3 regions of the Ectothiorhodospira sp. BSL-9 genome follow, and region 3 is predicted to be linked to each of the others. Evidence: predicted binding sites of a transcription regulator. Region 3 holds the regulator's gene; each other region holds the start of a gene.
What was found. The regulator FliA, encoded in region 3, starts transcription of late flagellar genes. The targets are predictions, from matches to a motif close to GCTAAAGTTNNNNNNNNNNCNGCCGATA.
Positions count from the first base shown of each region.

Region 1: the regulator FliA is predicted to act here: its motif matches at 5,676-5,703, upstream of ECTOBSL9_RS01565 (methyl-accepting chemotaxis protein).
Region 2: the regulator FliA is predicted to act here: its motif matches at 4,928-4,955, upstream of ECTOBSL9_RS13600 (flagellin).

Region 1 covers NZ_CP011994.1:303,065-313,240, forward strand. Annotated here, with positions in the region: gene ECTOBSL9_RS01540 (thiamine pyrophosphate-dependent enzyme) at 208-1,833, shown strand; gene ECTOBSL9_RS01545 (indolepyruvate oxidoreductase subunit beta) at 1,893-2,399, shown strand; gene ECTOBSL9_RS01550 (phenylacetate--CoA ligase family protein) at 2,400-3,734, shown strand; gene ECTOBSL9_RS01555 (hypothetical protein) at 3,759-4,196, shown strand; gene ECTOBSL9_RS01560 (DUF3422 family protein) at 4,207-5,514, shown strand; gene ECTOBSL9_RS01565 (methyl-accepting chemotaxis protein) at 5,762-7,378, shown strand; gene ECTOBSL9_RS01570 (CBS domain-containing protein) at 7,436-7,825, opposite strand; gene ECTOBSL9_RS01575 (P-II family nitrogen regulator) at 7,876-8,223, opposite strand; gene ECTOBSL9_RS01580 (DUF1538 domain-containing protein) at 8,220-9,731, opposite strand; gene nadC (carboxylating nicotinate-nucleotide diphosphorylase) at 9,907-10,176, shown strand, end outside.
Region 2 covers NZ_CP011994.1:2,911,626-2,921,801, forward strand. Annotated here, with positions in the region: gene ECTOBSL9_RS13570 (hypothetical protein) at 1-428, shown strand, start outside; gene ECTOBSL9_RS13575 (hypothetical protein) at 435-914, opposite strand; gene ECTOBSL9_RS13580 (flagellar protein FliT) at 992-1,336, opposite strand; gene fliS (flagellar export chaperone FliS) at 1,441-1,875, opposite strand; gene fliD (flagellar filament capping protein FliD) at 1,970-3,388, opposite strand; gene ECTOBSL9_RS13595 (flagellar protein FlaG) at 3,513-3,920, opposite strand; gene ECTOBSL9_RS13600 (flagellin) at 4,010-4,831, opposite strand; partial or broken gene ECTOBSL9_RS17630 (transposase) at 5,074-5,566, shown strand; gene ECTOBSL9_RS13605 (glycosyltransferase) at 5,805-9,395, shown strand; gene ECTOBSL9_RS13610 (flagellin) at 9,563-10,176, opposite strand, start outside.
Region 3 covers NZ_CP011994.1:2,452,338-2,462,513, reverse strand. Annotated here, with positions in the region: gene ECTOBSL9_RS11470 (chemotaxis protein CheW) at 1-99, opposite strand, end outside; gene ECTOBSL9_RS11465 (ParA family protein) at 96-899, opposite strand; gene motD (flagellar motor protein MotD) at 899-1,786, opposite strand; gene ECTOBSL9_RS11455 (flagellar motor protein) at 1,825-2,568, opposite strand; gene ECTOBSL9_RS11450 (chemotaxis response regulator protein-glutamate methylesterase) at 2,573-3,694, opposite strand; gene ECTOBSL9_RS11445 (chemotaxis protein CheA) at 3,758-5,878, opposite strand; gene ECTOBSL9_RS11440 (protein phosphatase CheZ) at 5,986-6,771, opposite strand; gene ECTOBSL9_RS11435 (chemotaxis response regulator CheY) at 6,781-7,161, opposite strand; gene ECTOBSL9_RS11430 (RNA polymerase sigma factor FliA) at 7,264-7,986, opposite strand; gene ECTOBSL9_RS11425 (MinD/ParA family protein) at 7,998-8,888, opposite strand; gene flhF (flagellar biosynthesis protein FlhF) at 8,872-10,176, opposite strand, start outside.

The DNA.
Region 1 (10,176 bases), 1.4 Mb from region 3:
GAGCCATGGGACGAAAACGGGGACAGACACCTTTTTGGCAAAAAGGTGTCTGTCCCCGTTTTCGTCCCCGTTTTGCCGTTTCGCATTCAAAACCCCAGAAATTCCTCCCCCATTGAGGAATCATGTAGACTTGCGGGCTGTCGCCCGCGTTGCCGCGTCGTCGGTCGCCGGGCTCCGTCGTCCCACAGACAGATTGAGCAGCAGATCATGGCATCGACCGAACGTCTTCTTCTGAGCGGCAACGAAGCGGTGGCCCTGGCCGCCCTGCATGCCGGTGTCACCCTGGGGACCGGCTACCCCGGCACCCCTTCCACCGAGATCCTTGAGGCCTTCGACCATATGGGCGGTCCAGCCCAATGGGCGCCCAATGAGAAAGTGGCCCTGGAAGTGGCACTGGGCGTGTCCTTCGCCGGTGCACGCAGCCTCACCACCATGAAGCACGTGGGCGTCAATGTGGCCGCCGACCCCCTGTTCACCGCCGCGTACATCGACATGACCGGCGGTCTGGTGCTGGTCTCCGCCGACGACCCGGGCATGGCCTCCAGCCAGAACGAGCAGGACAACCGCCATTACGCCCGGGCCGCCATCGTGCCCATGCTGGAGCCGGCCGATGCCCAGCAGGCCTATGATTTCACCCTGGCTGCCTTTGAGCTTTCCGAACGCTGGAAGGTGCCTGTGATCCTGCGCATGACCACCCGTATCTGCCACGCCAAGACCGAGGTCCACCCGGGACCCGAGCGCCCCTCCAGCATCCAGCCCGGCTATGAACGCGACATTCCCGGTCGGGTGATGATCCCCGCCTATGCCCGCCCCGCCCACCACAAGGTGCGCGCCAAGATGGAAGAGATCGCCCAGTGGAACGAGCAAAGCGACCTCAACCAGATCCACCCGGGTGATCGCTCCCTGGGCATCATCACGTCCGGCGTTGCTGTCATGCATGCCCGCGAAGCGGCACCGGAGGCCACCATACTGGCCCTGGGGCTCACCTGGCCGCTGCCCATGAAGCGCATCAAGGAATTCGTGGAGAGCGTGGATCGCTGCGTGGTGATCGAGGAAGGCGATCATCTGCTGTACGAGGCCCTGAAGGTGGCCGGTCTGGACGTGGAAGGCAAGCCGGAGATGTACCGCTTCAGTGAGCTGAACGTCCCCCGGGTGCGCCGCATCCTGGCCGGCGACACCACCCCAGAGGCCAAGCCACCCCGGGGCAAGCCGCCGGAGCTGTGCAAGGGCTGCTCCCACCGGGAGGTCTTCGAGGCCCTGAGCCGCATGGACTGCATCGTCGCCGGCGACATCGGCTGCTATACCCTGGGCGTACTGCCCCCCTTCGAGGCCATGGACACCTGCGTGTGCATGGGCGCGGCGATCGGCGTGGGCCTGGGGCTGCGCCACGTGCTGCCAGAGGACCAGGCCCGGCGCGTGGTCAGTGTGATCGGTGATTCCACCTTTGTGCACTCGGGCCTCACGGGGATTGCCGAGATGGTGTACAACCCGCCGCCGACGGGGCACGTGGTCCTCATCGTGGATAACAGCACCACCGCCATGACCGGCCGCCAGGAACATCCGGGCACCGGCCGCAGCCTCAATCACGAGCCCGCCAACAAGATGGATTTTGGTGCCGTCTGCCGCGCCATGGGCGTGAAGAACGTGGAAGTGGTGGACCCGCAAAAGCCCGGCGAGGACTTCGAGGGCCGACTGCGGGCCATGCTGGAAAAGGACGAGCTCTCCGTCATGATCGCCGAGCGCCCATGCATTCTGGCGGCCCCGCTGATCCGCAAGTTTGAGAAGGCACAGGAGGAGAAGCAGGCCCAGTGTTCCGCCGCCATGACGGACTGATCCGTCGCGACGCATCCCGGCTTTCTTCCACACTTACCAACGAATTCAGAGGATCAGCAATGGCTGTCACCAATATTGTGCTTGCCGGCCTGGGGGGCCAGGGCGTGGTCAAGGCATCGGACCTGCTCTCCACCACCGCCTTCAACGCCGGTTGCGAAGTCAAGAAGAGCGAAGTGCACGGCATGAGTCAGCGGGGCGGCTCCGTCACCAGTGACGTGCGCTTTGGCGACAAGGTGCTCAGCCCCATGGTGCCCATGGGCGAGGCAGATTTCCTGCTGGTGTTCGAGTCCAGTCAGGTGGATATCAACCGCGGCTGGCTCAAGCCTGGCGGTGTGCTCATCACCCCGGACGCCATCCCCGAGGGAGCCCTGCGCAACCGCAAGAGCCTGAACGTGGCCATCCTGGGTGCCCTGTCGGTGATGCTGGACTTCGAAGAAGACCAGTGGATCCGCTCCATCCATACCTGTCTTGCCGAAAAGCTGCACGCGGTCAACGAGCAGGCCTTTGCCCTGGGGCGGGAAGTAGGGCAACAGCTGGGCCGCGTCAAAGAAACCGAGGGGGTTTAAATGCTCAAAGAACGCTGGAACGACGTGGAGGGAGGCTTCCACCCGGCCAGTGCGCCGGACTACCTGCCCGAGGAGAAGCTGCGCGAAGTGCAGCTCAGACGCCTGCGGGTCGTGGTGAAGCGCGCCTATGACAACGTGGAACTGATCCGCACGCGGATGCAGGAAAAGGGCATGGCGCCCGAGGACATCAAGCAGTTGTCCGATGTCGCCCACCTGCCCTTCACCACCAAGCTGGATCTGCGCGACACCTACCCCTTTGGTCTGTTTGCCAGCCCCATGAGTGACATTGTGCGCCTGCACGCCTCCTCCGGCACCACCGGCAAGCCCATTGTGGTGGCCTACACCCGGGAGGACCTGGAAGTCTGGGCCGAAGTCATGACCCGCACCTTCGCCTCCTGCGGCCTGCACCGGGGCGATGTGGTGCAGAATGCCTTTGGCTATGGTCTGTTCACCGGCGGCCTGGGGGCCCACTACGGGGCCGAATCCCTGGGCGCCACGGTGATCCCGGTGTCCGGCGGCAACACCGAACGGCAGCTGATGGTGATGAAGGATTTCTCCGTCACCGCCATGTGCGCCACCCCCAGCTATTTCACCCACATCATCGAGCGTGCCCACGACATGGGTATGGACATGCGCGACCTGCCGCTGCACACGGGCATCTTCGGGGCCGAACCCTGGAGCGATGCCATGCGCGCTCACATCGAGGAAGGTGCCGGCATCAAGGCCTACGATATCTATGGCCTGTCCGAGATCATCGGGCCCGGGGTAGCCAGCGAGTGCGCCGAGCAGAACGGCCTGCATGTGTTCGAGGATCACTTCTATCCGGAGATCATCGATCCGGAAACTGGCGAACCACTGCCCGACGGTGAAGAAGGTGAGCTGGTGCTCACCACCCTGAGCAAGCAGGCCATGCCCATCATCCGCTACCGCACCCGGGATATCACCCGCATCATCCCCGAGACCTGCGCCTGCGGACGCACCACCCGGCGCTTCCGTCGCGTGGGCCGCCGCTCCGACGACATGTTCATCATCCGCGGCGTCAATGTCTTCCCCTCCCAGGTGGAAGCTGCGCTGCTGCAGGTGGAAGGCACCCTGCCCCACTACCAGATCATCCTCACCCGCGAAAACGGGCTGGATCAGATGGCCGTGGAGGTGGAGGTCACGCCGGAGGTATTCAGCGACAAGGTCCGGGCCCTGGAGGATGTGCGTGCCGCCCTGGCCAAGGCCATCGAGCACATCGTGGGCATCCGTGTTGGCCTGCGCCTGGTGGAACCGCGTACCATTGCCCGCAGCGAGGGCAAGGCCAAGCGGGTGATCGACAACCGTTCGCTGTAAGTCGTCACAGGAGCATCACATCCCATGAAGCTGCAACAGCTTTCCGTTTTTCTGGAAAATCGCCCGGGACACCTGGCCGAACCGCTGGAACTCTTGTCCCGGCAGGGCATCAACCTGCTTAATCTCTCGCTGGCCGACACTGCCGAGTTCGGTATCCTGCGTATCATCGTGCGCGACTGGCAAAAGGCTGAGCAGGTCCTCAAGGACGCTGGCTGGGTGGTCAAGCTCACCGAGGTGGTGGCCGTTGACGTGGAAGATCGTCCCGGCGGCCTCGCCGAAGTGCTGCAGGCGGCTGGACGGGCGGAACTGAAGATCGAATACATGTACGCCTTCCCGCTGCGCCGCAATGACCGCGCGGCCTTGATCTTCCGATTCGAACAGCCAGATCGGGCCATCGAGCAACTGCAGAGTGCCGGCATTCACCTGATCGAGGCGGAAGAACTCTTCGCCGCCGTGGAATGATCCCAGGCCCATGAATCTGCCCTTCAAGGAACATGCGCTGCGCCGTGCCCTCAACGGTGAGTTGCACGCCCGCACCTTCGAGCCCACCCAGGCACCGGCGCGGGTGTCGCACCTGGCGTTTCTGTGCGGCGAACGGGGCAGTGGTATCAACACTCGCCATCTGCACCGTCTGCTGAAGCATTTCGGTGCCCCCATCCCGGAGCAGGTGGGGCAGTATCATGTGGCGAATCTGGGGGATATCCGGCTGCACTGGGAGCGGCACACGGAGTTTGTCACCTATACCTTCACTCACTGCGGCCCGTTCACACACCCTTTCGACGACCCGGTCATCGAGCGCCTGCCGAACAACTGGCTGGAGAACTCCCCTGGTGAGTTGATTGCCGCCGTTTCACTGGCCATGGAGTCTGCCGACATGCCCGAGCGCAGCCTGGAGGAAATCTCCGGGTTGTTTGGTGGCAATATCCTCATCGGTTCCGAGGTGGTGGGGGGCAAGGGCCGGGCCTGGTCGGACCTGCGTATCCATCCGGATGGCTTTGCCCGGATCCTGCTGCGCAACGACAACCTCACCGATGCACAGGCCGGGCGGCTGATCAAGCGCATCCTGGAAGTGAGCGCCTATCGGGCCATGTCACTCATGGGACTGCCCATGGCCCGCAAGGCCAGCCGCTCCCTGGGCACCGCCGACCGTCGTCTGGCCGAGCTGGCGGCCCGCATGACCGAACAGAACAGCCACGACTCCGGCGAAACCCAGGGGGAACTGCTGGCGGACCTCACCCATCTGGCCGCCCAGATCGAGGCCGTGGCCGCCCAGACCACCTACCGGTTCGAGGCCTCCCGGGCCTATTACCGGGTGGTACAGCAGCGTCTTCAACAATTGCGTCAGCAGCGTATCGAGGGATTGCAGACCTTCACGGAATTTCTCGAGGCCCGCCTGGCACCGGCCGTGGCCACCTGCGAATCGGTGGGTGACCGGCAGCGAGGGCTGGCTGAGCGGGCGGCGCGTCTGACCGCCTTGCTGAGGGCCCGGGTGGAGGTGAGCCTGCAGGCCCAGAACCGCAACCTGCTGGAATCCATGGACCGTCGTGCCAGCCTGCAATTGCGGCTGCAGGATACCGTGGAGGGACTGTCAGTGATTGCCATCAGCTACTACGGTGTGGGTCTGGTGGGTTATGCCCTCAAGGGACTGGAGAGCCAGGGCTTGCCCATCAGCCCGGCCCTGGGGATGGGCCTGGCCACGCCGGTGGTGGTCTTCAGTGCCTGGATGTTCCTGCAACGGGTGAAGCGGCGCATCCTCGGGGACGAAAAGAGCGAACACTGAGGCGTCGTTGCCAGGATCAACGCCCCGGCGGAAGGTTGACCCCCATCAACGGCGCCCACCTGTCGTACGTGACATGATATTCAGCGCAGCACGGCCCGCCATGCGCAAAGGGAACCCCTTATCGGCCCAAACAGCCGGCGCATCCATCAGGGATGGATGACGATCAAGTTAAGCCTGTCACTGCCGATATACTGAGCCGGACACGAAAGAATCCTGCCAAGGGTCTGGCAGCCAACGGGGAATCGCAATGCGACGTATTTCAGACCTGCCGATCTGGGTCCGCCTGGTAGGTGCCATGTGGTTGATACTCCTGCCCGCCTGGGCCGGCATGATCCTGTGGGCCATCCATGAGCAGCGCAGTACCGCCATCGAACAGGCCGAAGGCTTCTCGTCCACCATTCACGAGATGACCATGGCAGGCCTGACCACCATGATGATCACCGGCACCACCCATCGGCGGGAGGAATTCCTCGAGCAGATCGTCGAACTCCAGAGTGTTACCGACCTTCGCGTCCTGCGTGGCGAGCCGGTCTCGCGGCAGTATGGGGAGGGCACGGAACACGAACGCCCGCAGGACGCGGTGGAGCGACGGGTGCTGGAGACCGGCGAGCCCCACATCCGGCTGGCGGACGACCGCAGCACGCTGCGCGCCGTGCTTCCCGTTTACAACGAGCGTGAATACCTGGGCAAGAACTGCACCTCCTGCCATGCCCTGGCCGCGGAGGGAGACGTGCTCGGTGCCACCAGCATGCAGATCCGCCTGGACGATGTGAACGCCGCCGTACACCGCTTTGGCTGGAGCATCACCCTGCTGGCCATCCTGGTGAGCATCCCGGTGCTGGTATTCCTGTTCCTGTTCGTGCGCCGATTCGTCACGCGCCCCCTCAACGACATGACCCGGGGGCTCAAGGGTATCGCCGAGGGGGATGGCGATCTCTCCCATCGCCTGCAGGTCAGGGGCAATGATGAGATCGGTGAGGCCTCCCAGGCCTTCAACGCCATGATGGACAACTTCCGCGACCTGATCAGCCGGGTGCTGGACTCCACCGCGCATCTGGCCCGGGCGGCCTCGGACCTGGCGGCCATCACCGAGCGCACCGACGCCGGTGTGAGCCGACAGCGCTCCGAGGTGGACCAGTTGGCCACCGCGATGAACGAGATGAATGCCACGGCCCAGGAGGTGGCGCGCAGCGCCCAGCAGGGCGCCGATGCCACCCGTGACGCCCATGGCTCAGCCATGGCCGGCAAAAATGTGGTGGCCGGCACCATGGATCGCATCGAAAAACTGGCCGAAGAGGTGCAGCGGGCCGCCGACGTCATCCGCGACCTGGACAAGGACAGCGAGCAGATCGGCAAGGTGCTGGACGTGATCCGGGGCATTGCCGAACAGACCAACCTGCTGGCCCTGAATGCCGCCATCGAGGCCGCCCGGGCCGGCGAGGCCGGGCGCGGATTCGCGGTGGTGGCCGACGAGGTGCGCTCACTGGCCACCCGCACTCAGAGTTCCACCCAGGAGATTCAGGAGATGATCGAGCGCCTGCAACAAACCAGCCAGCGCGCCGTGGTGGTGATGGAGGAGAGTCAGCAATATGCCCAGTCCAGCCGTGACAGCGCTGCTGAGGCGGGTCACTCCCTGGACTCCATCACCCAGGCGGTGAGCACCATCAACGACGTGAATACGCAGGTGGCCAGTTCAGCCGAAGAGCAGAGCGCCGTGGCCGAGGAGATGAACCGGAACGTGACCAGCATCTCCGATGCCGCCGAGGAGAACGCCCAGGGCGCACGGGAAACCACCCACGCCTCCGAGCAACTCTCCCGACTGGCCAACGAGCTTCAGGATCTGGTGGGCCGCTTCAAGGTGTGAGAACACCGCGACCCCGTACCCGTCACCCTGGGGTGGACACGCCACCCCAGGGTTTTTTTAATGCTCCGACATCTCCACAATGGCGGAAACGATGTCGTTCATGGTGACCAGGCCGGCCAGTTCGTTATTGTTCAGCACGACAATGCGACGGATGCGCTGCAGCACCATCAATCTCGCCACATGCTTCACTTCCATCTCCGCCGGCACGGTGATGACAGGTTTCGAGCACACGTCGTAGACATTGATGAGGTCAATGTCCCCCTCCTCCGCGACGATGGTGCGCAGGATGGTGGTGTAGGTGATGATCCCATAGGCGTCATGGGAGTGTTGCTTGTTCACCACCAGGGACTTGACCCGATGGCGTTTCATTTCCTGCATGGCCTCGCGGATGGTGGCGAGCGGGGAAATCGTCGCCACGTTCTTGACCATGAGATCTTTAACCAGCATGGATAACCTCTGGGTAGTGTGAAAGGACGGCCCTGGGGCGACGGTCAGGTCTACAGGTCGTCCTTGATGCGTTCCTCAAAGCGCTCCACCTGACTCAGATCGATCCCCGCGATATGCTCCAGGGGCACCGTGAAGACCACGCCATGGGAGTGGGATTTCAGCTCCAGCTCATCGCGCAGGGCCTTCATCACAGCCAGGGAGAGCTTTTTCTCCAGTACAAAGACGAGCGCCGACTGACTGCCTTCATAGGTCAGCCCGAAGAAGGTCTTCTTCTCCTTGCCGCCGATACCGCGGGCATCGAGGATGGTCACGCCCCCCGCCCCCGCCTTGCGAGCCACGTCAATGGCCTTCTCTTCCAGATTGTCGGCCAGGATGGCCACCAGTACGGCAAACTTCATGACGGTTGCTGCCTCCAGCGATTGGCAAGTTCAACGGCAATAGCATAGAGCATGACACTGATGATCGGGAAGATCGAGGCAAAGGCGATCAGACCAAAGCCATCGATGAGCACATTGCGGTCCTCAATGTGGGTGGCCAGGCCAATGCCCAGGGCGGTCACCAGGGGCACGGTCACCTCAGAGGTGGTCACCCCCCCCAGGTCGTAGGCCAGGGCGACGATGTAGCGGGGCGCCAGCATGGTGAGGAGGATCACCACCGCGTACCCGCCCATGATGTAGTAATGGATGGAGTCACCGACGATGATCCGGTGCACGCCAATCGTGATCCCCACGGCCACACCCATGGCCACCAGCAGGCGGATGGTATTGCCATTGAGCTTGCCCTTGCCCGCCTCCTGTGCCTTCTGACCAATGGCGATCAGGGCCGGCTCGGCCATGGTGGTGGCAAACCCGATACTGAAGGCAAACAGATAGACGAACAGGAAGCCATCCAGGGTGATCAGCTGTTCCGCCATGCTGCGACCGATGGGGAACAGACCCAGCTTCAGGCCCACCACAAAGGCATACAGGCCGAAGATGACCAGAACAAAACCGCCCATCACCTTGTGCACATGGGCGATGCCCTTGCGGATCACCAGGTACTGGAAGACCAGGACCACCGCAATGATGGGCAACACATCACGAAACATCACCAGCAGGTCCGTGAGCATGCCCAGCAACACGCTGCCACCTACCCGGCTGACCACTTCGTCTTCCACTGCCTCGGCCAGGGGGGCTGCCCCCCGGACCATCTCCGGGTCCCCCAGGGTATACACCACGATGCCGTAGAGTTGCACGGCAATCATCGGCACCATCACCGCCAGCCCCACCAGGCCGAAGCCGTGGGTGAGTGCGTTGCGTCCGCGAATGGAGACGGCAAGCCCGATGCCCAGGGCGGCGATCAGCGGTACGGTGACGATATTGGTGGTCACGCCCCCCGAATCGTAGGCCAGACCGACGATCTCTTCGGGCGCGAAGAAGGTGATGATCACCACCAGCAGATAGCCAATGATCATGTACCAGTGCAGGCTGTGCCCGAGGATGATACGCACGATCCCCAGCGCCACCACCGCCCCCACGGATACCGCCACCAGCAAGCGCAGCACCAGGGCGCTGATGTGGCCACCACTGATCATCTCCGCCTGACTGGCCACCGCGATCAGTGCCGGTTCGGCGACCACTGCCGCAAAGCCCAGGCAGAAGCCAAAAATCATCAGCCAGGCCAGGGAGCCCTTCTTGGCAAACTCATTGGAGAGGTTCTTGCCGATGGGGAAGATCCCCATCTCCAGCCCCTGGAGGAACAGGGCCACACCCACCACCACGATCAGCAGGCCCACGGCCATGGGGAGCCAGCCTTCGGGCACCTGCTGCATGACGGCAAACTGGAAGATGCCTACCACAATGATGATGGGCAGCAGGTTCCGGAAGGAGTGCTTGAGAAGTTCGTAGAATTCCTTGATCTGATTCAAGAGGCTGCGCTTTGGAAACGTGGGTTATTGTGTGTTGTTGTACCGCATGGGATTTCCCCTGCCGAGCATACTGTAATTGCATGGCCCAACTCCATGCTGCACCTGCACGGACGCCTTGCAGGCTCCGTGCTTTGCGTTATGCTCACCCCCCCATCCTTGTATGACTGCCCAAGCCATGACACTGCCTGTATCCGACCGAGCCATCCGCGAATCTGTCCGCATCGCCCTCGCCGAGGACGTCGGTCCCGGGGATCTGACCGCGCAACTCGTCCCGGAGAACGCCACCTGCCGCGCCCACGTGATCTGCAAGGAGACAGCCATCCTCTGTGGTCAGGCGTGGTTCGATGCCACGTTTGCGGCGCTTGATGGCGACGTCAGGGTGCAGTGGCAGGTGGCGGATGGCGACAATATCCCCGCCGGCACCCGCCTGTGCACGGTCTCGGGC
Region 2 (10,176 bases), 460 kb from region 3:
AAAAGGAAGCCCGGCACCTGGCCCTGACGGACGAACGCCTGTTTGCTCAACCCTTCACCGAGGAACGTGCCAGATCCCTGGCCCAGGACATTGACCTGGCCGAACGCGCTGATGCCTTCGTGGCACGATTTGGGCGCCTGCAGGACACCCTGGGGGACAAACTCATTCCTCGCCACCTGGAGGCCCTGGGTGAAAAAACCGGCGCCGCCATCGACAACCTGGACAAGGCCGAACGCCTGACGTTGATCCCCTCAGCCGACGCCTGGCTGGCCATGCGCAAACTGCGCAATCAGATGATCCACGAATATATCGACGACCCAGGCATCCTGGCCAACGCCCTGCAGAATGGCCATCAGTATGTGCCCATCCTGGTTCAGGTGACCGACAACATCCTCAAGGATCTTGATGCGCGTGGGTGGAGGAGTTGAAGGTTCTCAGAGCAACCGGACCGCTGCCACCACCAGCCCACCCACGGTGGCAATGAAACCCATGAGCCATAAAAAATGCTGGTCATGGCGCTTTTCCATGCGGTCGAAACGGCTATCCACCTTCTCGAAGCGTGTATCGATCTGTTCGAACCGCCTTTCCACCTGATCAAAGCGTCTTTCAACTTGCTCAAGGCGCTTGTCCACTTGCTCAAGGCGCTTGTCCACTTGCTCGAAGCGCTTATCCACCTGCTCGAAGCGCTTATCCACCTGCTCAAAGCGCCTTTCCACCTGCTCAAAGCGCTTGTCCATCTGCTCAAATCCTTCCCGCATCAATTCCCGCTGATGCTTGAGTTCCTCCTCCACCCGAACCATGCGCTCGCGCAACTCCACCTCATACACCGCCGGTGGCTTGCCCAGGCTCTGCTCGGCCAGCCACTCACCGATGTGGGCCTTGATGAACTCAATGTCCTCTTTGGATAACGTCATGGTGGTCTCCCTGACCTTCAAGAATGGGCTTATGGTGATTGTGCCAGAACACCCGCCCAACCTGCACCCGGCCAGCGCTACCCCTTCTCCCCCCGCGACGTCCGATCATAAGCCCTGGCCCCCGCCGCCTTCTTCTGCACCTTCTGCAACTCCACCGCCAGATCCTCCCGGGCCTGCTCCAGCAGCGGCACCAGGGACTCATCCAGATCCCGTATCCGCGTCAACCGCTCCGCCAGGGCGCGAGCAAGCGCTTCATGGCCCTCAAACACATCCACCCGGATACGCCCGGCCAGTTCACCCCGCCTCTCCTCGCTGCCCACCAGGGCATCCCACTCCCCCTGCTGTGCCCAGGTGATCCGTTGCCGCGCCAGGCGCTCAAGCTCCGCCGCTGCGGCCAGTACATCCTCCACACCCTGACTCATCACACCCTCCCGTGGGAGCGGCCCTCGGCCGCGAAAACACATGCCCAAAAACGACAAAGCGCCCGGAGTACACACGCACTCCGGGCGCCTAAAAATCCCTCAAATCACTCCACCGGCCGAACCGCCGGCTGATCACCCCCCGCATGGGCGGTGGGATTCTTCCGCACCTCGGCGGGAATAGCCTTCCAGGCCTCGCGGATCTCGTTGAGCAACTGGGTCACCTCATCGAGGATCTCCACATCGTTGCGGGCATTGGCCGAGACCAGGCGGCGCTGCATGTATTCGTACAGGTTATCCAGATTAACGGCAATATCGCCGCCCTTATCCAGATCCAGCCCGCCGCGCAGCCCGCCGATGATATCGAAGGCCTTGCCGATGAACTTGATCTTGGCGCTACGATCCCCCCGATGCACCGCACCGCGGGCCTGGGCCAGGCGGTCGATGCCGCCATCGAAGAGCATCTCGATCAGGCGATGCGGGTCCGCAAAGGAGGCGCCGGCAGCGCCCACCTGCTGGTACTGATTAATGCCTCTGTGCATGGCTGCTTGATTCATGGTTGGACGCTCCCGGCGGTCTTTAAATCCACACCCCTGCTATCGGCAAGCCAAGGGAAAAGTTTAGCCGCCCGCTGCCTTACTTGCGGTTATTACCCGGCAAGGCCTTCAACTGGTTATCCAGGAATTGACTGGTCTGGTTCATCTGGGCAATCATGGCATCCATGGCACTGAACTGGGCGATGTAGCGGGCCTCGATGCGCTCCATGCGGTATTCCAGGCGGTCGCGATCATCGGCCAACCCGGACATTTGCTTTTCCAGGCTCTTGGTACGGCTATTGATGATGCTGTCCCTGCCAGTGAACTGATCCACCACACCCTTCATCCGCGCCGCGATACCCGTATCAGCCTGGGTGAACAGGGAAACCACCGCCTCACGGTCCTCGCTCAACCGCTCGTTCAGCCGGAACTCGTTGATGGCCAGCGTGCCATCCCGCTGCGTGCTGATGCCAAGATCCGCCAGCGCACGAACCGTTCCATCCATGCCCTCGACCGGGTTGCTGATCATGCGCGCCATCTGGTCCTGCACACCGCGCAGCGTGGAGTCGCCATTCAGGATACCGCTCTCCTCGCTCTCCGGATTGAAAGCATTAAGCTCATTGAGCTGCCCCCGCAACTCGTTATAGGCCTCCACAAACCCACGGATGGCCTCCAACGCGGTGCCCTCCTGCTCAGCGACCGTCACACGCGTGGTTCCCACATCATTCAAGGTGAGGTCCACGCCATCCAGCACCCCGCGCAGTTCATTGGTGGGACGGGTTATTTGCAGGCCATCCACCAGCACAATCGCGTCCTGTGCAGCTCGCAATTGTCTGAAACCGCCGCTGGTATCCTGATCCTCGCCAAGGTCTGCCGCATTGAAGCCAAGCCTGTTGAGCAGCGCCCCCCCGTCCGCATTCACATCAATCCGTGAAATGGCATTTTGCTCACCCGTCTGGGTGGTGCTGAGAGTAAGGCGTGGCCCGTTGCCGTCATCAATCACAGAGGCGCGCAGGTTGGCGGACTGATCATTGATGGCGTCCCGGAGATTTTCCAGGCTTGAGCGATTCTCCGATAGAGTAAAGGTTTCCGTGGTCCCATCTGCGAGGGTAATCGTGACATCTCCGGCCCCCAGCGCTGTTTTGGGGTCGAAATCCTCTTCTCCGCTGAAAAGATCCGCACTGGTCGCGAGGCGCTGGGACTGAGCCAGCTGCGCCACCTCCACCTCGTAATTGCCGATGGGCGCGTTATCACGGGCATTGGCCGTGACCATACCTTCGTTCACTACACGCGTTTCCACTTGCCGGAAATCCCCGGCACTACTCAGGCCGCTCAAGGTCGAGCCAAACTCGGACAGCGCATTCTTGAGTTTGCCAAGGCCGGAGATCTGCGCCTCAAAGCGTTGTTCCTGGCGGGCAATGCGATTTTCCCGTGGCTCGCGCTCGGCGGCTACCAACTGATCCACCAAGTCGCGTACATTGATCCCCGACCCAACGCCCATGGATGTGATTGTGCTCACGGCAACCTCCTGCAAACTCAAAAGGGCGGTGAACGCCCCTGCCTTCGTCGACACCCGACGAGGGCAGCGCGCACCGCCTGAATGGATTCAGCACTGATCTTCGAGATACAAGATCTGCGCCAGATCAGGCCTTCTCCTTGACCAACAGGCCGCGTAGCTCTTCCATCTGGGCGGCCACGGCCAGGATTTCGTCCGGCGGCAACTGTCGAATGACCTCCTCGCTTTGCGAGTCCATCACCTTCACCACCGTGCGCCCTGTGGAATCATCCACCGTGAAATGCAGATCCCGCTGAACCACCTGGACAAACTCATTGATGCGCTCTACTGCCGCATCCACGGACTTTTCCAGATCCGCTGGATTGGGCGCCTCAGGCCGCACAGATTCCTGGCTCGACTTCCCACTTGCAGCCTCAGGCACGGATTTTCCCTGACCACCGGCGTCCGGCGGCGAAACCTTGCCGGCCGCTTCTTGCACACTGGCCTGACGCGTGGGCGCCAGGTTCATGGGTATGACATTGATTCTTGTATCCATCTGCCTTCTCCTCCCCCGATGGCGGGGAGAACGAAGGCCCGGGTGACGATGGTCGCCCGGGCTTTCGTGTTCACTTCAAGCCCCGGGTATTAGTTGAGCAATGCCAGGACATTCTGCGGGGCCTGGTTGGCCTGTGCAAGTACTGAGGTGCCGGCCTGCTGGAGGATCTGCGTTCTGGTCAGCTCTGCGGTTTCGGTGGCGAAGTCGGCGTCAAGGATGCGGGAGCGGGCGGCTGACAGATTCTCTACAGTATTGTTCAAGTTTGCCACCGTAGATTCCAACCTATTCTGGATGGCGCCTAATTCTGCACGAAAGCCTGCCACATCATCAATCGCATCATTCACTGTAGATATCGCCGTTGCGGCGCCTGCAGCAGTGGTTAAATCCACCCCGTCTATCCCGAGGCTAGCGTTTTGCGCGTCAATGCCACTTAATGCAATAGTGATAGTCTGACCTTCATCTGCACCCACTTGCAAGTCGATATCAGCTGCTGCTGCTAATACTGTTTTACCATTAAATTTTGTATCTGATGCGACCCGGTCAATTTCGGCGAGTATTTCTGTAACTTCCTTTGTGAGCTGAGCCCGATCGCTGTCTTCAAGAGAACCGTTTGCCGACTGGACAGCCAGTTCTCTCAAACGCTGAAGATTATTTGTAATTTCAACCAAACCACCCTCAGCGGTTTGCGCCAAAGAAATTCCATCATTTGCGTTTCGGGCAGCTTGGTTCGACCCTCGTATTTGGGCAGTAAATGATTCAGATATAGCAAGGCCGGCAGCATCGTCCTTAGCGCTGTTGATGCGCAACCCGGAAGACAGCCTTTCCAAAGAAGTCTGCAGCTGATTCTGCGTGGCATTGAGGTTCCGCTGGGCGTTCAGCGAAGCAACATTAGTATTGATGACCTGTGACATGACCGTTCTCCTACCTGATGTTTCCGGGTCTCAAACCCGTGGGTCGTTAAAGTCTGGGAGCCGGATGGGTCTCGGTAATGCTCCCTTCAACCCTGTTATCGACCGCCCAGCGGCAAGCTTTAGCCGGTGGCGGCAAAAAATTTCCACCAACTTGCCGCCCTGACGGCCCGGAGGACGGTAAATCGCTGAAAATCAGCAACAAATAGCCGAAGCACGGCCAGGTGTTGCCGGCAGGATAATGCATGAACGGTCGAAAATTGCAGCCGGGAGGCGCTCAGCCTCGCGCCGCCGTGATCTGCCTCGATGGCACGCCCTGGTATCACGTGGTTTCCCGCTGCGTGCGGCGAGCGTTCCTCTGTGGTCAGGATTCAGTCGCGGGCGCCCACTACGAGCATCGACGGGGCTGGATTGAGGATCGGGCTCGGGAATTGGCGTCGGTTTTTGCCATTGATGTAGCGGCCTGTGCGGTCATGAAGCAACCACTACCACCTGGTTCTGCGCGTGGACGTTCACCGGGCCAGGAGAGGGGACGCCAGGGAAGTGCTCTCGCGCTGGACTCAGCTGTTCAGCGGCCCGGAGCTGGTGCAGCGTTATCTGTCGGAGGCCGGGGATGCCCTGTCGGCCGCCGAGGTGGCGCGCGTGGAGTAATATGCCGCGGAGTACCGCACCCGGCTGCATGATCTCTCCTGGTTCATGCGGGTTTTGAACGAATCCATTGCCCGCCGGTTGGATCAGCTCCAGGAATACGCCACTGTCGGCCGGAACTGCGATGCGTCGGCCGAGCCCCTGCAAACACCGCGACATCCTGCGAGATCTCAATAGTGAGATCCTGCGCGAGGAGCGGGTACTCGGGGATCTGAAGCCCCCCGCTGATGCCTTTTGACGGCACGGCCGGATTTGAGTGCGGCAAGCGGCATGATTTCGCCCAAATATTGTAGGCTGGGGGCTGAATCGAAACAGGCATGGACACCCCGTGAACGCGAAAAACCAGCTAAATAAGGCCATCCAGAGCATTGAAAACGCCCTCAAGGCCGGCGACATGCAGGCCGTAGAGCGTCAGTGCACCCAGGGTTTGCGCCGTTTTCCCAATCATCCTGTGCTGCTGTGTGCGCTGTCCCGCTACCATCAGGCTCAGGGGCGCACCGAGCAGGCCCGCCAGACTTCGGAGCGTGCCATCGCCAAGGGAGGGCTCAACATCGCGCCGGTGGTGGCGCACCATGTAGGCCTGATGGAATCCAACAGGGAATGGGAAGAGGCCGTCAAGCTGCTGCAGCGGGCCCTCAAGAACACCGATAACCGATTCGCCCTGGAACTGCTGCTCGCGCGCCAGCTTTGCCGCGCCAACCGTCGCGGCGAAGCGTTGCCCATCTTCAAGAACCTGGTGTCGCAACAGCCCACCGCCGCCCTGCTCAACGATTACGCCTACTGCCTCTTCGACCTGGGATATCAGGAGGATGGCCTGCGGCAGTTGCGCCTGGCCACGGCCCTGGACCCCAACAACCTGGTCATTCGCTCCAATGTGCTGTTGCAGGCCCATTACCTGCCCGACATGACCGCCGAGGAGCTCCTGTCGTTGCACAAGGAGTGGTTCGAAACCTGCGCCCGCCTTTATGGCCGCACCCGCGAATTTCAGCGTCGCCCCATGGAGGGCCGCCCGTTAAGGGTTGGCTTTATCTCCAACGGCTTTCGTGCCCACCCTGCCGGCTGGCTCAGCTTTGGCAGCCTCAGCGTGTTGGCGAACTATTTCGACACCGAGGTGTACCTGTACAGCACGCACCCGCCATCCGAGAAGGACCAACTGGTTCCTCAGATGCGCGAATTCGCCGACCAGTGGCTGTCGGTCTTCGGGTGGACCACAGAGGCGCTATTCAAGCGCCTTTTGGACGATGAACTGGATGTACTCGTAGACATGGCCGGCCACAGCGAACACTCCGCCATCCCCGTGGTGGCCGCCCGGGCCGCCCCGGTTCAGGTGAAATGGGTAGGCGGGCTGTTCAACACCTCAGCCGTGCCGAACATGGACTATCTGCTAAGTGATTGGGTGGAGACGCCGGAAGGCGCCGAGGCCAACTATACCGAGGCCTTGGTGCGACTCCCGGGTGGGTATGTGACCTATACCCCGCCGCCGTATATGCCGGAAGTGAACGAACTACCCGCGTTGACCAATGGGTATGTGACCTTTGGGTGCTTTAATAATGCGTACAAGATCAACCCCACCATCGCGCGCGTGTGGGCGGATATCCTGACCCAGGTTCCGGGAAGCCGACTTCTGCTGAAGGACAAGCGATATGGTGATCCGACGGTAAGGGATCACTACCTGAAGATGTTCACTGAGGCCGGCACAGACCCAGAGCGGATTACATTGGAGCCGGAATCGCCTCATGACGAACTCCTGAAATCCTATCACCGGATCGACATTGCCCTGGACCCTTGGCCCTACTCCGGCGGCTTGAGCACAGTAGAAGCCCTTTACATGGGCGTGCCTGTGATCACACATCCCGGCCCGACTTTTGCAGGGCGGCATGCGGCTAGTCATATCACGAATGTGGGTTTGGGTGATTGGGTTGTGGGGGATTTTGAGGGGTATGTGGGGCTGGCTGTCGAGCAGTCTTCACAGTTAGATGATCTAAGTCGGTTGAGGCTGGAGTTACGGCAATGCTGCAAGGATTCAGCGCTGGGCAATCATTTGCAAATGTCCGCCAATATAGATGAGGCTTTCCGCGTAATGTTCAGGCAATGGACAAGCGGGAAAGCACTAGCAGCCATCAATTTTAATAAACATCACAAAATCCCCCTATTGCCCGAAAACCCAGCAAACGGTAAAGGGTATCAACTTTCTTGCATAACTAACCAAGGCATACTATCCAATATTGTTGATCCCATTAAAGCGAAACTAATCATTGGAATGATTACCACATTCTCGAATCAGACTTCGAGCACAATCGACGAAATCATCTGCAATTGTGAAAAAGCAATCTCAACTGACCCTAGAAACAACACTGCGTTCTTCGTTCTCGTACATGCCTTACAACAATCAAGCCCTCACTCAATAGAAAAAACGCTTGCTACAGACCTGCTTGAGAAGCTCAGTATTGCAGGCTGGCAAAGCAGGTTTTCGCTTTACTCTTATTGGCTGAGCTCAGTAGAAAACATCAGATCTGTCGATAAGCCTGCCGCAAGCGCCGTGATCATCACAAACAATATAAAACCCGAAACCATTGACACGGCAAAAGAACTCAGAAGACAAGGAAATAAAAGTCTTGACATCATCCTTGTTATAAACGGCCTCAACATAAGCACGCCACCGGAAATCAAAAAATACATCAATACATTAATCACTTTGCGCTACAATTCCGGCGCGTATCTAGCGAGAAATATAGGTGCCATCTTCACCCAAGGATCTATTTTAATCTTTGTGGACGATGACGGCCAACCAATGGAGGGATTCGTTGCAGGACATATCGAATTGCATTCGCGCAAGGCAATCGCCTGCGTCCGGGGAATATGCCAGCCAAGGAAAGGAAGCATACCTCAACACTATCATCTTGGGAACCAAGAGTCTTATGCACCTCCAATACTTGAAGGCAACGTAAGCTTCAAGAAGACTAACTTTTTTGACGCTGGAGGCTGGGGTGACTATATTTTCTTTGGCCATGGTGGCTTCGACATCTCGTATCGTCTGATCAAGATGGGCCTTGGCCGAACAACTCAGATTTACAGCCCCAAAGTTGGAATCTACCACGAATATAGTAAAAGTCCAGACAGGACGCAGCAAAAACGTAAATGCCAAAATGCATCATGGCTACTACTTGAACATCTGCATAAAGACCTAACACCAACCATACATAACGAATTCAGCGCTAACATATTACAGCCCAATGGGGATAGAGAGCGCCTAGATTCGCAACATCCAAATCTAGCCGGCGCGACAACAGAAACACTTCCGGGCTTCAGCCGAGAAGCAAGTGACTTAATAAGCGATTATTACCGTAAATCCAGAGTCATTCTAGAGTACGGAAGTGGTGAGTCGACAGTGTTTGCATCAAAATTGGAAAACAAGCGCATTTTCTCAGTCGAAAATGATTTAGCTTGGGCTCAGAATCTCGAGCACCGCATTAATACACAAGAACCAGCCTCAAACCCTATAGTTCACAGGGTAAATATCGGCGAGACTGGCAAGTGGGCTAAGCCACTAAACGACTCCAACTGGACGGCGTTCCACCGCTATCCTTTGGAAATATGGGATCAACCCTACTTCGAACACCCTGATGTAATATTAATTGACGGAAGGTTCCGGGTTGCTTGTTTCTTAACGGCGCTCTTACGGGTCGAAAAGCCCACAACCATTCTCTTTGACGATTATGCTTATCGCGAGAGATATAAAGTCATTGAGAGACTGATCAAGCCTGATACGATCATCGATAGGATGGCAGTATTTCATCTCGAGCCAACCTCATTACCAAGAAGCCATCTAACGTGGATCGTTGGCTCTTTCAATGAAGTCACCTATGCAGAAGAGGGTGACTTCAGCCCACATAAAGAATGCAGCTCGACAAAACCTTAGGCCCCGCCTCAATATAATAAAAAACTGGACGAGCAGTAAAAAAGATAAAATTCCGGATCACCAAAATCGAGAATATTAAACAGGGATAAAGGTTAATAGACAGCAGCCGGGTAAAGGCTAGCTCCACCCGGCTGCAAAATCTAGAGGTCAGCAAGAATTCAAAAACACTACTGCAGCAACTGCAACACACTCTGTGGTAACTGATTGGCCTGAGCAAGTACCGAGGTGCCAGCCTGCTGCAGGATCTGCCCTCGGGTGAGGGCTGCCGTTTCCGCTGCGAAGTCCGCGTCCTGGATACGGGAGCGGGAGGCATCGAGATTCTCGCCAGTAATCGCCAGGTTGGAAATCGTTGTCTCAAACCGATTCTGAACTGCGCCAAGTACTGAGCGCAGGCCATTCACCTGTCCGAGCACATAGTCAGCCGTGGTAATTGCGTTGGATGCATCTTCCCTGGTTGCTACGGACATTTCGGAGAGTGTTCTTTGTGAAAGGCCACCGTCATCGGTTGGATCAAAGCCCAGGTTATTAACAACAAAGTCCTCACTACCGTCACCGAAGGAGATTCGCGAATCGAAGTCGCCCAGCAGGGTGAATCCGGCTTCGAAACGTGCGTCAGTGGCGTTCGCCAATCCACTGAAATTACCCCCGGAGTCAGTGATTAAGTTAATCGGTACACTGGCTCTTGAAGTTAAAATTAGCTCATCATCATCGTTCTTGGTGGCGATAACTCCATCAGTTTGTGCTTGGCGACTATTGATGGCAGTTACCAGATCGTCAAGAG
Region 3 (10,176 bases):
TGCCTCGTCAAGGGCGATTTCCTGAAGCAGACCATCCAGATAGGCGGTCAGGGCCTGCTGTTCTTCCACTATCAGGGTTTTCTGTGGACGATCCTTCATGACACCGCCTTCTGCTGGCACTGGTTGGCTGAATTGAGCAACCAGTCCAGCAATCGTGCATAGGCCTGACTGCCCCGTGCCTCGGGCATCATCACGGGCAGGGGCTCGCCGGCTACGCTGGCTTCACGAAACTTGGTATCCACGGTGATCACACCCGGCCACAGGCAGTCGCGATATTGATCACGCAACTCCCAGAGGGCCTGAGTGGAGGCCCGCGTGCGGCGATCAAACAAGGTAGGCACCACCAGGTACTCCAGTGGTTGCTTGCGGGATTTCTGTACCATCTTCAATGTGTGGAGCATGCGGTCGAGGCCGCGGATGGCAAGAAACTCCGTCTGCACCGGAATCAGCAACCGATCACAGGCCGCCAGGGCATTCACCATCAATACACCCAGCATCGGCGGGCAATCCAGCAGCACGAAATCGAAACGATCCTGCATGCTGGCAATGGCGCGCTTGATGACCAGACCCATGCCCTCGCGGGTGCCCAACTGCCGGTCCAGGGTGGCCTGGGCAGTGGATGCCGGCATCACATACAAGTGCTCATAGCGGGTCTGGCGTACCGCAGCAAAGGCATCCAGAGGCTTGCGTTCGGCGGATCGCTGATAAAGGCTATAGACGCCCCCGGTAGCGCCCTCGGGATCGTAGCCAAAATACGCCGTAAGCGAGCCATGGGGATCCAGATCCACCAGCAGGGTATCGTGGCCCCGCAGGGCCAGTAGCCCACCCAGGGTGACGGTGGTGGTGGTCTTGCCCACCCCACCCTTTTGATTGGCCACAGCCCAGGTTACGGTACCCATCACGATCCCCCCGGGCCAACGCGTTGGCGATCCAGCAGCATTTCCATATCCTCGCGAAGCATCTCGGGGGGATCCCCATCCTCGGCGCGGGGGCGCTTCCCGGCCAGAATGACGATATTCACACGCCGATTATCCCGCCGTCCTTCCGGCGTCTCGTTGGTGGCGATGGGCCGGTACTCACCAAAACCGATGGCGGCCATCTGGTCCGGATCCAGGCCATTGCGGGCCAGCAGATTCACCACCGTGGCCGCCCGCCCCGAGGAGAGTTCCCAGTTGGAGGGGTAAACGGGACTGCTGATCGGGATGTTATCGGTATGCCCTTCCACGTGAACACGCACCGGGAAACGGCTGAGGATCTCCGCCAGGGTCTCCAGCACCGGCACGGCCTCGCTCGCCAGATTGGCGCTCCCGCTGGCAAACAGGATGCTGGTATTGATCTGAACCTCGATCCAGAGACGATCGCGCCCCACATCGATCATTCCGGCCTCGATCAGGGGGCGCATGGCCTCACTGATCTCGTCCGCCATGAAATTGATCCCGGCCACGGCCTCGGCAAGGCCCTCCACATCCACATCGGCCAGCATGGACTCCAGGCTGCGGGTCATCTCCGGCATTTCGATGGGCGCAGTCAACGGTGGGGTTTCGAGAATGGCGGGGCGCGGGGCGCGGGTGGGTTCACCCACCTGAATCGGGTCCACGGCCCGTGGAGGGGTGCCAAAGGCATTGACGAGGGATTCCGATAACACCCGGTATTTGCCCTCATTCACCGAGGAAATGGCATACATCACCACAAAAAACGCCAGCAACAGCACGAGCAGATCCGCGTAGGGAATCGCCCATGCCTCGTGATTTACGTGATCCTCATGTTTTTTGCGGCGTTTGGCCATAGTGTCAATATCGGCATAAAGGCAATTTTTTCAAGGCCCTATCGCTGCAGATAACCTTGCAGTTTGGTCTCGATGTTACGGGGATTCTCTCCTTCGGCGATGGAGATGATGCCCTCCACGATCATTTCGCGATGGGCACTCTGATTCTGAATCGTGGTCTTGAGCTTATTACTCATGGGAAGAAAGAACAGATTGGCCGAGGCAATACCATAGATTGTAGCAACGAAGGCCGCGGCAATACCGGCACCGAGCCGGCTTGGATCCGCCAGGTTCTGCATCACTGCCATGAGCCCCATCACCGCACCCACAATCCCCATGGTGGGCGCATAGATCCCCATGCTCTCGAACACCTTGGCGGCCTGGGTGTCGAAGTCCTCCTTGGTGCTCATCTCCACCTCGAGAATGGTGCGGATATTGTCGGGCTCCGTACCATCCACCAGCAGTTGCAGCCCCTTCTTCGAGAATACATCCGTCTCTTCCTCGGCCAGGGACTCCAGCCCCAGCAGTCCTTCCTTGCGTGCCACCTGGCTCCAATTGACGATTTTCTCGATCGTCGCCTCCGGCTCGAGTCGAGGCTGGACAAACACCCAAGGCAGGATGCGAAAGGCGCGCATGAATACCGCAGGACGGGTCTGCACCAGGGCCGCCGCAATCGTGCCCAGGATCACGATGACGAATGCTGCTCCGTTCCACAGCGCCGCAATACCACTGCCCTTGGCAATGGTGCCGCCGAACACCGCCACCAAAGCCAGAGTCACACCAATGAGACTGAGGATATCCATGATATCAACAGGCCTCCGCCAACAACTTGCCGATCTGGGGCAAGGGCAATATCCGATCCGCCAACCCGGCCTCGGCAATGGCCGCGGGCATGCCATAGACCACACAGGTGGCCTCGTCCTGCGCCCAGACAGTGGAACCACACCGCTTGAGCAACCGGGCACCCTCGCGACCATCCGCACCCATACCCGTCATCACGATGACCAGTGCATCGCCACGGAAGCAGGCGGCGGCGGAGTTGAAGGTGACATCCACGCAGGGCCGATAATGCTGATCGGCCGCACTCTCGGTGATGCGCACCCGCGACTGCCCGCCGCGACACTCCACCTGCATCTGTTGCCCCCCGGGAGCCAGCAGGGCAAGGCCAGGCTGCAGCGCGTCACCATCCTCGGCCTCCTTGACCCGGATATTGCAAAGCTGATCCAGACGCTGTGCGAAGGCCGGCGTAAAACTGGCGGGCATATGCTGGACCAGCAACAAAGGGAGTGGGAAATGGGCCGGCAGGGCGGCAAGAACCTTTTGCAAGGCCAGGGGCCCGCCCGTTGATGTACCAATCAACACCACCTTGAAATCCCGCAGAACCGGGGGCGCCCGATCGCCGCTTCCCCGAGACGCACGGGGCGCAGTTGCCGCGGGGGGCTGAGCGATCGGTCGTCCCGTCGCCGGAGGGGCTGACTTGGGGGCGGGCGCCGTGGCACGTGCGCCGTTATCGCGCCCTGACCTGACGGCTCCGCGGCGACCGATGGTACGCACCCGACGACAAAGAACATCACGGGCTTCCTGCTGATCCCGGGCGATATCCTCGAAACGCTTGGGCAGAAAATCGACGGCACCCGCTTCCAGTGCATCCAGGGTGGCCTTGGCCCCCTCGAAGGTGAGCGATGAGAACATGAGGATGGCCGTGGGCTGACGCGCCATGATACGGCGCACCGCCGTGATCCCGTCCATCACGGGCATTTCGATATCCATGGTCACCACATCGGGCTTGAGCGCAATCACCTGATCAATGGCTTCCTGGCCATTGCTGGCCGTACCCACCACCTCAAGGGAGGGATCCGCATTCAGGATATCCACGATGCGACGCCGGAAGAACCCGGAATCATCCACCACCAGAACGCGAACCGCCATTCACCGCCTCCGTTATCCATGAGCCCATCCGACGGGCCACGATGCTACAGAAGAATCCGACGCTCACAAGCGCCGGGCATAACTTTTCAACAAACCGGGCACATCCAGGATCAGGGCGATGCCCCCATCACCGGTAATGGTGGCCCCGGCCAGCCCGGGTACCCCGTGCAGGACATTGCCCAAAGGCTTGATCACCACCTCTTCCTGACCAATCAGGCTGTCCACCACGAACCCCACCCGCTGGTTGCCGGCAAACACCACCACCACATGTCCCACACCTTCCCCGGCAGGCGCGTCGCCGGATACCAGCCAGCGCCGCAGGTAGTAAAGCGGCAAGGAACGGTTACGTACCATGATGACTTCCTGATCATCCACCCGGTTGGTACGCGACAGATCCAGATCAAAGATCTCGCTGACATTGGCCAGCGGCAATGCGAAACGCTGTTTGCCCAGCACCACCATCAGCGTGGGCATGATGGCCAGGGTCAGCGGAAGACGAATACTGAGCGTGCTGCCCTGCCCCGGCGCCGAGGTGATTTCCACGCGACCGTTGAGTTGGGCAATGCGCGTCTTGACCACATCCATGCCCACGCCGCGGCCCGAGACGTCGGAGATTTCCGTCTTGGTGGAAAAACCGGCCCGGAAGATCAGGTTGAAGGCGTCATGATCCGTCAGCCGGGCGGCCGCGTCCTCATCCATCATACCCTTCTCGACGGCCTTGGCCCGCAACACGTCGGGATCCATTCCCTTGCCGTCGTCGGAGATGGTCAGCAGGATATGGTCACCTTCCTGGTTGGCGGAGAGCACCACCCGGCCGGCCCGCGCCTTGCCCGCCGCCTGGCGTTCCTCGGGAGATTCGATACCATGGTCCACCGCATTGCGCACCAGGTGCACCAGCGGGTCGGCCAGGGCCTCCACCAGATTCTTGTCCAGGTCGGTATCCTCTCCCTCCAGCTCCAGATTGATCTCTTTCTTGAGGGTGCGCGCCAGATCACGGACCACCCTGGGAAAACGGCCAAAGACCTTCTTGATGGGCTGCATCCGGGTTTTCATGACTGCGGCCTGCAGATCCGCAGTGACCACATCCAGGTTGGTGACGGCCTTGGAGACCTGCTCATCCTTCATGCGTGAGCGCAGCGTGGCCAGTCGGTTACGCACCAGGACCAGTTCACCCACCAGGTTCATGATGTCATCCAGGCGCTTGGTATCCACCCGCACCGAGGTCTCTGCCGGTGATGCCTTGGCCTGCGCGGGTGCAGCCGCCTCCGGGGGGGCAGCTTCCGCGGCCGAGGCCGGCCTGGCAGCCGGCGACGGGGCTGGGGCTGGGGCTGCCTGGGATTTTTCCTTGACGGGCTGGCCGCCGGTCGGCTTCTGAGGCTGGGGGGCCTGACCCTTGCCATGCAACTGATCCAGCAGATTCTCGAATTCGTCCTCGGAGATCAGTTCATTCTGGCCGCTGCCGGGCGCTGGCGCAGTGGAAGGCCCACCTGCCGCCGCCCCCTTACCTTGAAGCTCGTCCAGCAACTGCTCGAATTCTGCATCCGTGATCTCATCACTTCCTTGCTGGGCCGTCTCTGCGGCTGATGCCACGGGTGATGCGCCCGCGCCGGCCCCGGGCTGTCCATTGTCCTTGCCCTCCTGCATGGCATCCAGCAGCGCCTCGAATTCTTCGTCAGTGATATCCCCGTCAGCTGTTCCCGCCGGTGGCATGGGGGCAGAAGGTGCCGGGGCTGGCTCGGCAGGCACAGCAGGCGCCGCCGCAGGAGGGGGTGACAGGTGTGCGGGTTCTTCTCCCTCGGGGTAAGTGAGAGGCTCCAGGGCCGCCAACAGATGATCAGGCGCAGGCTCGGGCTCCTGGCCGGCACGCAATTCATCGAACATCCGGTTGAGCACATCCAGCACCTGAAGGATGATGTCCATCAGGTTGCTGTCGGCACGACGCTGACCCTGGCGCAACAGGTTGAAGACGTCCTCGGCGCGGTGACAGATCTTGACCAGGTTTTCCAGATTGAGGAACCCGGCGCCCCCCTTGATGGTATGGAAACTCCGGAAGACGGAGTTCAGCAGGTCCTTGTCGTCAGGCGTTCGCTCCAACTGCACCAACTGCTCACCGAGGGCATCCAGGATCTCACTGGCCTCAATGAGGAAGTCGTTCAGGATTTCGTCGTCGGTGTCCAGAGTCATGCCTTGTTCTCGCGCGTCGTGCGGATGCCCTTCTCACTCCCAGGTTGGCGGCCAACTCAGGGAATTCTGAAATGGGCATACGCCCGGAGGTGGGCCCTTGGACCCGATCAGAAACCCAGGCTGGAGAGCAGATCGTCCACATCGTCCTGCCCGCTGACCACTTCCCCCTTGTCGGAGGTCCCGGAGACTGCGGGACCCGTGCCGGCGCTGGCAGGGCCGGCATCCTTGCGTGGATCAGCCGCGTTCTTGTCGGTCTCGGGTTTGGTCAGTCGCTGCCCCGATACCCTCACCAGCCCCACCAGGTTGTCTTCCAGATCCTGAACCAGGGTCATGACCCGGCGAATCACCTGACCGGTCAGGTCCTGAAAGTCCTGGGCCATCAAGACTTCGGACAGACCCTTGCGCAGCTTGTCCGCATCCCGCTCCGTATCCGCGAGAAAGTCGCTCAATTGCTGGCTCACCTGCCTGAACTCCTCGAGAGACATCTCGCGCTGGCGAAACCGCGTCCACTCCGCACCCAGTTCCCCGGCGCGAGTGGCCAGCGACTCCGCCACGGGCAGATTCTCCTCCACCGCGTTGAGCGTGCGATGGGCAGCCTGCTCCGTCATGGCCACCACGTAGTTAAGACGTTCCTTGGCATCAGGGATGTCCTGATGAGTGAGTTCGGACAGGCGTGTATCAAGGCGGAAACTATTGAGCGCCTCGTGCAGGTCGCGGGTGAGTTTGCCCAGTTCCTGGAACAGCATGCTCTCGTGCATGCGGCCCAGTTCCTCGATCAGGTGGCCCGCCTTGTCTTCCTGGCCGGCCTCCATCATCTGGACCAGTTCCCGGGCCCGCTCCAGTTGCTCCTTCCTGAAAAGGGCCTCTTTGTCGCTGTCTTGACTCTTATCCATGGGCAATGATCAACCGTTTTGCTCGAGACGTTCGAAGATCCTGTCGATCTTTTCCCGCAGGGTTTCCGCCGTGAACGGCTTGACGATGTAGCCGTTCACGCCCGCCTGAGCCGCCTCGACGATCTGTTCGCGCTTGGCTTCTGCCGTCACCATCAGCACGGGCATATCCTTGATGCGGGGGTCTGCCCTCACTGCGCGAAGCAGATCGATGCCGGGCATGATGGGCATGTTCCAGTCGGTGACCAGAAAATCGAAGTTACCATTTTGCAGCATGGGTAACGCCGTATGTCCGTCATCCGCCTCGGAGGTGTTGTTGTACCCAAGATCCCGCAGCAAGTTCTTGATGATGCGCCGCATTGTGGAAAAGTCATCCACAATGAGGATCTTCATATTCTTATCCACAAAAACCTCCAGTGATGCGCAAATCGTTAGCCGCGCGCTGGCCGCGCGGAATTGATACGTGTTCCAGACTCCAGCAACCTCGGGGATCTCTCAGACCCGAACCCCATCCCCCACCCAGTCGCCCATGCGCGCCTTGAGTCGCATCAGCGCCTGGCCATGGAGTTGACAGACCCGGGATTCACTCACCCCCAGCACCTGACCAATCTCCCGCAGGTTCAATTCCTCGTCATAATACAGGGACAGCACGAGTCTTTCCCGTTCCGGCAACTCGCCGATGTTCTCCACCAGCGCCTTCTTGAAATCGGTTCGCGTCAGATCCATCAGCGGATCCGGCCCATCGGAGGTCAGCAGGTTTTCTGCCGAGGAATCGTCATCCCCCAGATCATCGAAACCCAGCACCCGGCTTGAGACCGCATCACGGAGCATGTCCTGATAGGTGGTCATATCCACGCCGAGCGCCTCGGCGATCTCGGCTGCCGAGGCCTCCCGCCCTTCCCGATTCTCGATCTGGCGGATCACTTCACTGATCTGCCGTGAGTGACGATGCACGGAACGGGGCGTCCAGTCACTGCGACGCACCTCATCCAGCATGGCCCCGCGGATGCGGATACCCGCATAGGTTTCGAAACTCGCCCCCTGGGACGGATCGTAATGACGGGCAGCCTCCAGCAGGCCGATGATGCCCGACTGAATCAGATCATCGACCTGCACATTGGCTGGCAGGCGCGCCAGCAGGTGGTAAGCAATGCGCTTGACGAGGGCGACATGCTCATCCACCAGGGTATTGGAATCCAACTGTTGGCTGGCATACATGGCGAGACCGCTTATGGTGCTGGCTCCAGATCACTCTGATCGCTATTGATCAGACGTTCCACAAAAAATTCGATGCCGCCCCGGGCCCCTCGGGGCATGGGCCATTGTTCTATACGCGAGGGCAAGGCCGCAAAGGACCGGGCCGCCGGCGAAGAGGGAAAGGCCTCCACCACGGACTGACGACGCTGCACGGCCTTGCGAAGATAGTCGTCGTAGGGAATCGACCCCACATAGTCGAGCGTGACGTCGTCAAGAAAACGGTCACACACGGCGACCAGCTTGCGGAACAGGCTCCGCCCCTCGTCTTCCTGCTCGTTGCGCACCATGTTGGCCAGAATGCGGAACCGCATGACGCCGTGGTCCCGATACAGGACCTTGATCAGTGCATAGGCATCCGTGATGGAGGCTGGTTCGTCACAGACCACCACCAACACCTCATGGGCCGCCCGGCAGAAACTGGTCACGCTGTCATGCAGACCTGCCGCAGTGTCCACCACCAACACGTCCAGGGGGTGAGTGAGTTCGCTGAAGGCGCGAATGATGCCCACATGCTGGGCGTGCCCCAGGTCCGCCATATCGGCGATGCCAGAGGCCGCCGGGACAATCAGCATCCCGTTGGGGCCCTCCACCACCACCTCATCCAGGCTGCACTGCCCTTCCAGCACATGGGACAGATTCCTCTTGGGTTGCAGCCCCAGGAGAAGATCCACGTTCGCCAGACCCAGGTCAGCGTCCATGAGCATGACGTGCTTGCCCGTCCGCGCCATCGCGGCACACAGGTTGACTGACACATTGGTCTTGCCCACCCCCCCCTTGCCGCTGGAAACGGCAATCACCCGAACCGGCCGGGGCTTGTCCCGGCGCCCCGATGCGCTGCTTTGATTCTCACTGGGTGAAGGCATGAGTAAACCTGGTGCTGAGATCGTTGACACTGTCAGGACGCGAGGTCACAGGCGCGGTCTGCGCCCGGAACCTGGAACGAGGTCGTTGCTCGGAAAATCTCCCCGGGGCTTCAAGCGCCGCCGCCGCCATCTGAACCAACCGCGGGGCACTGGCGGCCAGCAGGTCCTCGGGGATCCTCTGGCCTGCGCTGATGAAATTGAGCGGCAGCCTGGATGAGATCAGAGCAGACAGCACCTCACCCAGGCTGGCGGCTTCATCCACCTTGGTCAGGATGCAACCCTGGGGTTGCAAATGACTGAACCCGCTCAGGGTCTCATCCACCACGCCCTTTTGCACATTGGCGGCCATCACCAGCATCACGCGGGCGGCAGATGCCGAGGTGACCTGAGCCAGCTCATCGAGCATGCCCTTGTCACGCTGATTGGTTCCGGTGGTATCGATCAGCACAAGCCTTTTGGACTTCACCCGCCTAAGCATATCCTTGAGTTGCTGCTCTGTCTGCGCCAGATGGACGGTGACCCCAAGTAACTGACCGATGGTCTGCAACTGACGATGAGCGCCCAGGCGATAGACATCGGTGGTGATGATGGCGATGGATTCCTGCCCGTGCCGCAGGCTGGCCAGCGCCGCCAGTTTGGCCAGCGTTGTGGTTTTACCCACGCCACTGGGGCCCACAAAGGCGATGATACCATTGTGGTCCAGCAGGTCATCGTCCGCGATGGGCAGCAAGCCCGCCAACTGGCGCAGGGCCTCGGACCACCCTTCCACCGGCTCGAACCGGCCGGCAGCCGGAGTCTTGTCCAGTTCCACGGCACTGGCCACTGTCCTGGCCACTTCGTGGTCCACCCCCATGGAGGCCAGGCGCTGGGCAATGGCCGCACGCCAGGGCTCGGAACGGGCAAACTCCTGATCCATCAATACCGAGAGCTGCTCCTGCAACAACCCACGCAGTCCCTGAATTTCCTTGCGCATGGCCTTGAAGGCAGCATCCTCGGGGTCACTCTGGGTGGCTGCCCTGGCCCTGACCTGCCCTGTCTCGGGCTTCTTGCGTGAGGGGGTTTGCTTCTGCCTGGCCGGTGGCTCCATCAGGGGGGTCATCATCGCGCTCAGGGGGTCATCCTCCGACGACGCACTCGCGTTCCCGGAGGCGTCCCTTTGAGTCACTCTGGATGGGGTGGCTTCCTGAGGCAGGCGCGCCCAGGAATCCCCTGCCCCGCGACGTAATGGCATCCGCTCCTGGCCTTTTGACTTCGCATCCACACCCAGCGATAGCAGATCATCCTCGAG